One region of the Shewanella avicenniae genome, then DNA from elsewhere that is predicted to be linked to it. Evidence: predicted binding sites of a transcription regulator. Region 1 holds the regulator's gene; the other holds the start of a gene.
The links. Region 1 encodes FliA, which starts transcription of late flagellar genes. Its sites were predicted from a motif close to CTAAAGNTNNNNNNNNNNNNGCCGATA; they were not measured.

Region 2: a site for FliA is predicted at 2,086-2,112, ahead of JYB87_RS02390 (DUF3530 family protein). Genes of this name have one in related genera too.

Annotation. Positions count from the first base shown of each region.
Region 1 is NZ_CP071503.1:2,986,173-2,989,354, reverse strand. Features, by position in the region: gene flhF (flagellar biosynthesis protein FlhF) at 1-600, shown strand, start outside; gene JYB87_RS13250 (MinD/ParA family protein) at 605-1,486, shown strand; gene JYB87_RS13245 (RNA polymerase sigma factor FliA) at 1,479-2,198, shown strand; gene cheY (chemotaxis response regulator CheY) at 2,244-2,627, shown strand; gene JYB87_RS13235 (protein phosphatase CheZ) at 2,641-3,182, shown strand, end outside.
Region 2 is NZ_CP071503.1:546,070-549,251, forward strand. Features, by position in the region: gene JYB87_RS02380 (sensor domain-containing diguanylate cyclase) at 1-7, opposite strand, end outside; gene JYB87_RS02385 (response regulator) at 25-1,026, opposite strand; gene JYB87_RS02390 (DUF3530 family protein) at 1,196-1,996, opposite strand; gene rapA (RNA polymerase-associated protein RapA) at 2,163-3,182, opposite strand, start outside.

The sequences.
Region 1 (3,182 bases):
AAAATTGCAGCTCGGTTTGTGGCGCATCACGGCCCAGATTCCGTGGTTTTGATCACCACCGACCATTATCGCATTGGAGCCTTTGAGCAATTGGCAACTTATGGCAAGATAATGGGATGTCCAGTAAAACAAGCTAATGATCTTAAAGAGTTGGAGCAAATTGTCTATCAATTCCGCAATCGCAAATTAGTCTTGATCGATACCGCTGGAATGGGACAACGAGATATGCGATTGTGCGAACAATTGGATAACTTGGCAGCCAACAGTCGCTTGCCTATCAGAAGTTATTTGGTGCTGTCGGCAACTGGCCAACGTCGCGTATTAGAAGAAGCGGTGGCGCATTTTCAACGGATCCCGTTAGCAGGCGCAATTTTGACTAAACTCGATGAGTCAGTTTCTTTAGGTGCCGCATTGAGTGTATTGATTCAAAGTGGTTTATCATTGAGTTACATCACTGATGGACAACGCGTGCCAGAAGATATGCAGGTAGCTGATACGCTGGCATTAGCGAAACAAGCCTTAGCCTTGTTGAATAAGTCAGAGACACAAGTATTTCACCCTAGAGCCAGGTCACCAGAGATGACCTATGCATTTGAGTAGAGTTATGACCCGGGACCAAGCGAGCGGTTTACGAAAAATGAATCAGGAATATAACGACAAAGTGAAAGTGATAGCCGTTACTGGTGGCAAAGGCGGGGTTGGTAAAACGAGCGTCTCCATCAATACCGCTGTTGCATTAGCAGAGAAAGGGAAGCGTGTAGTCGTACTGGACGCTGACCTCGGGTTGGCCAACGTTGACGTCATGCTGGGCTTACGTGCGGAGCGTAACTTGTCACACGTGTTGTCAGGCGAAGCTGAGTTAGACGACATCATTCTGCGTGGGCCTAAAGGCATCGGGATTATCCCCGCAACTTCAGGTACGCAAGCAATGGTAGAACTCAGTCCAGCACAACATGCTGGGTTGATTCGCGCCTTCAGCGAAATGAAAACCCAATTTGATATCCTCATCGTGGACACCGCCGCCGGTATCTCTGACATGGTGCTGAGTTTTTCTCGTGCCTCACAAGATGTATTGGTGGTTGTCTGTGATGAACCTACCTCGATTACCGACGCCTACGCGCTTATCAAAATTCTCAGTCGTGAGCATGGTGTGTTCCGCTTCAAAATTGTGGCTAATATGGTCCGCAGTTTACGTGAAGGCATGGAATTATTTGCTAAGCTCAGTAAAGTAACCGACCGATTTTTAGATGTCGCGCTAGAATTAGTAGCAACAATTCCTTTCGATGAAAACTTGCGAAAATCAGTACGTAAGCAAAAATTGATTGTAGAAGCGTTTCCTAAGTCGCCTGCCAGTATCGCCTATCATGGATTGGCGAACAAAGTGATCAGTTGGCCTATCCCACAACAACCGGGTGGTCATTTAGAGTTCTTTGTTGAACGACTGGTTAAGAAGCCTGAATACCAAGAGGAAGGTGCGAGTGAATAAAGTGGCAGCGTATGCTGGAGCAAACGATAAAACCCTTATCGTTGAACAGTATGCGCCACTTGTTAAACGCATCGCACACCATATGTTGGCGCGGTTACCCGCCTCAGTTCAGGTAGATGATTTAATTCAAGCCGGAATGATCGGTTTGTTGGAAGCTGCCGCCAAATACGATGGTGGCAAAGGTGCAAAATTTGAAACCTTTGCTGGTATCCGCATCCGTGGCGCGATGATTGACGAAATTCGTCGTGGTGATTGGGTGCCGCGTTCTGTTCATCGTAATCAACGTATGATTGCTCAAGTGATTGATGAGCTAGAGCAGGAATTCGGTCGAGATGCGCGAGATACTGAAATTGCAGCGCGTTTGAATATATCGTTGGATGAATATCATCACATACTTTCAGACGTATCTGCTGGTAAAATAATAGGAATTGAGGATCTTGGCGTATCTACCGATATACTTATATCGGAAGATATGGTCGAGAACGACACCTTTGATAGCTTGGCATCGAGTCAATTTCAATCAGCGCTGACCGAAGCAATCAAACAAATACCGGAAAGAGAAGCCTTGGTATTGTCGCTTTACTATGACGAGGCGCTTAACTTAAAAGAGATCGGCGCCGTTTTGGATGTTAGTGAATCAAGAGTCAGCCAAATTCATAGTCAGGCAATGCTTAGACTAAAAGCCAAGCTCAAACATTGGACTCAGATATAGAATTAATAGTGAGCCGTAGATAATTTCAGCTCAGCGGAGGAAACCTTGGACAAGAATATGAAGATTCTCATTGTTGACGACTTTTCAACGATGAGGCGCATCATCAAGAATTTGCTGCGGGATCTTGGGTTTAACAATACTCAAGAGGCCGATGATGGTTCAACAGCGTTGCCAATGCTGCAAAAAGGCGATTTTGACTTTGTAGTGACAGACTGGAACATGCCCGGCATGCAAGGTATTGATCTATTAAAAGCCATTCGTGCTGATGAAAATTTGAAGCACATCCCTGTGTTGATGGTGACCGCCGAAGCTAAGCGTGAGCAAATTATTGCAGCCGCACAAGCTGGGGTTAATGGTTACGTTGTTAAACCATTTACTGCTGCAACCCTAAAAGAGAAGCTCGATAAGATTTTTGAACGTCTCGGTTAATTGGGGTGATGCAATGAATGCTGAAACGTCCAAACTGATTACCCTTGAGCAGGCTCAGGAACTCGTTGCCCTGTTGCAAGCTGGTGAACAGGCTCAAGCTGATGAAATCGTACGCGATTTAGCGCAGCCTATTCAAAAAGAACTCTTTGATGAAGTAGGAAAACTCACTCGGCAGTTACATAACGCCTTGGTTGATTTTCAGGTCGACAGTCGCTTAATCGAATTAGCGAATAACGACATACCAGATGCCAAAGAACGGCTAACGTATGTCATCGATATGACCGAACAAGCAGCAAACAAAACCATGGATGCGGTTGAAGAATGTTTACCGCTTTCTGATGCGTTAACCAGCAACCTTTCTGCAGTTAAACCCAATTGGGAACGTCTTATGCGGCGTGATATTTCGCTCGCCGAATTTAAAGGTCTGTGCCATGACGTACAGCATTTTCTTGGCCAGTGTGATGCCGATGCGAATAGATTACGCCAACTTTTGAATGAAATTATGATGGCGCAGGATTTTCAGGATTTAACTGGGCAGATGATCCGTCGCGTGAT
Region 2 (3,182 bases), 1.8 Mb from region 1:
TACCCATTGTGTCTTTGCCGCCCTTTAGCCCATCAAATAGCCTAGCTTGAACTCCAGTGTCGGCATGGAGTCTTCGGTAAACAGTAATAGCAAATCACATTCAACGTCGTGGCCTTCAATCTTGTAGTTGATTTCCATCGCTAAGGTGCGTTGCCAGCGGCCAGCGTTATCGTGGATCAGATCGTTAACGGTGCAGTGCCGTCCTAGCACCACCGGATGTGATTGGCTAAAGTGCATATCTAACTGCGCTGAAATACCGTTAAGAAACGCGCCGATCAGCACGTTGCCGGTATCCATCATCACTTCAATCTCGGTGCTCGCATTGTCGGGGTTGCTCATGTTCATCAGCTTAGCCATATCTTGAAAGCTGCTGTCATGGAAGAGCAATAACGCTTCACCCGCGATCCCCGCACCAATAAACCCTTGGCAGAGCGCGGAGATTTTCTTCTCTGATTCAGTAGCTTTTAGTGCCATAGTGAGTTCGCTGACTTCCAACACATTGACGTTGGGAATCGGGAGTAGCACAAACACATCAAGCAACTTTGCTAGTAGATCGGCAGCGCGGCCCATGGCGACGTTGGCCACTTCTTGGCAGGCATCGCGCAAATCCACTTTCAACATCGGATTTTCAGCTTGTTGCGCTTCATCTTTAAGTGCCAAGGTGAGGATGCCGTACTCTTCCAAAATATTGGTGATGGCACCGGCATTCACTGGCTTTTGAATAAAATCTAAAGCGCCTAGGGCTTTGACCCGTTCATGCGCTTGGATCTGGATATCGCCAGATACCACGATAATCATTGCAGGCAGATCTTGTTGCTGTACGGTGCGCAGCACTTCATAGCCATCCATGACTGGCATGTTTAAGTCGAGAAACACGATTTCGCCTTTCCCAGCCTTAATTGCTTCAATACCTTCTGCGCCATTGGTGGCGTATGTCACTTCCACATCCCATTCTTTGGGGAGGGTGCGCGCCATCTGTTTGCGCGCTAACGCTGAGTCATCGCATATCAGCACCGGAATGGTCATAAACTGCGGCTCTCCATATTGTGACACTTTAAGTGGGTCAGTGAGCTTAGCCTTCAAAGAGTAAAGTATAAGAATAATTCGGGGATTGCGTTGCCACAGCTTCAAAAATTCAGATAAACAAAAGCAATAGATCCCAAATAACAATGGGCTGCAGTTTTATTTACTTTAATTAGTGTAGCGCAGTGTTCGTCATACCTTTGATAATATTCAGGCATTCTGCGTAAGCAGTTGATTGATTGAGATTGAGCGGCAGCAATTGTTGCCGTGCTTGCTTGGCGGATAGTGCCGCAATTTTGAGTTGGCGTTGTGCTTGGGTTGCCTGAGATGCCGGTGCACCATCGGGACTTTGTAAATCCAGTAGTGCCATGCCAAAGCGTGAGTATTGCTGCACAAGCTCGCTATTATGCTGCGGATCGGCAGAGTAGGGGTTGACCACGACGAGTAAATTAGGCGCGGATAACTGCTGCTGGGCAATCATATCCATCACCAACGAGGCGGTTTGATTCTCGGTGATTAATACCCAGCCGCCTGGATAGCTTTGCATTAATGGCACCACCTGTTTGACCGTATCGACAATCAACTGCCGTTGCTGTGTGCGCAGTTCTTGCCATTGATCCTTGGTGCGAGATTGCGTAGGCGTTGTGCCTTGTTCTGCCACTGTGCCATCGCCGGCGCGACTCACATCTTCGGCCTTGGTGGTGAAGTTAGGTGATGCAGGGCGGTCTGGTGCTGCCACACTGAACGTTGCTAAGCCATGCAACGGCAGTTGTTCGCGCAGATAGGCCATCAAGCCAGGTGCATCTGCAGCTTGACCGAGCGAGGGCAGCAGCAAGGCCGACCCCAGTTTTTTCCTGCTCGCCCAAGCGTGGCTGAGCACTTCAATTTTCTGGCCCTGCACGTCAATGGTGTTACGCTGCGGCGCGCCCAACTCATCGGCGTGCGCCAACGAGGGAAGAGCGAATATCGTCAAGCAAAGCCAGCACCATTTCATCACTAGGTTCACCCTCAGCACTGCAAAAGTTAAGCAAATTGGCGGTAAATTTTCTCCATTATAGGAACTATCGGCAAGATTTACAGGATGTTGAATAAAACAAAGCCCGCATTGCGGGCTCTGTGAGAGTGATGCTGAAGTGCGTTTATACGTGGCTGACCAGCACTAAACGAATCGCATCGAGTCGCAGCTGGCAATTATCCAGATAACCGGTTAAATCGCTTTGCAGTTGGCGCAGATAGTCCAACTCTTCATCACGAATATTCGGGTTAACTGCTTGCAATGCTTCAAGGCGATTTAGCTCGCTGTTCAAGCTGTTTTCCATTTCGCTGCGGGCTTGCGCCACAATCTGTTCCATCGCGATTTGCGCATGCTGGGTGCCTTTGTCCAGCAATGGATGCAGCAGGGTTTGCGAGGCGTTAACTAGTTTGCTGCCAATATGGCGATTCACTGGGCTCAGCTGTTGGTTCCACTGATCATAGTTAACCTTGGTGCCCAGATTGTTGCCGTCTTTATCCAGTAATACGCGGATAGGCGTTGCTGGCAGATAACGGAACAGCTGCGATGATTTCGGCGCCGAGGCGTCGGCCATGTAAATCATCTCAAGGAACAGAGTGCCCGCTGGCAGCGCTTTGTTCTTCAACAAGGCCACCGCAGTGCTGCCGGTTTCAGAGCCGGTGATCAAATCGATACCGGTTTGTACCAGCGGATGCTCCAGCGTAATCAGGGCAATATCATCACGCGACAGCGCTTTATCACGGTCGAAAGTCACTGTGACACCATCTTCTGGCAAGCCTGGGTAGGTTGGGAACATCATATGTTCGGTCGGTGTTAGCACCACGGCGTTTTCGCCGCGATCTTCTTGATCGATCCCCAGAATATCCCACAAACGGATGATGCTACCGATAGTGTCGGTATTGTCGTCCATCTCGGCCAGTTTTTCGGCTAAGGCTTGTGCCTTACGGCCACCATGAGAGTTCAATTCCAACAGCTTATCGCGGCCTTGCTCCATCGCTTGTTTGAGCGCTTTGTACTGACTATGGGTTTGATTCAGCAGTGTTGCCAGCGCGTCTTCATCCTCGTTAATCAGCAATTGCATCAACTGCTCGGCGTGAGTTTTATACAACTCATGGCCACCTGGGCATGTGAGTTCAAACGCATTTAA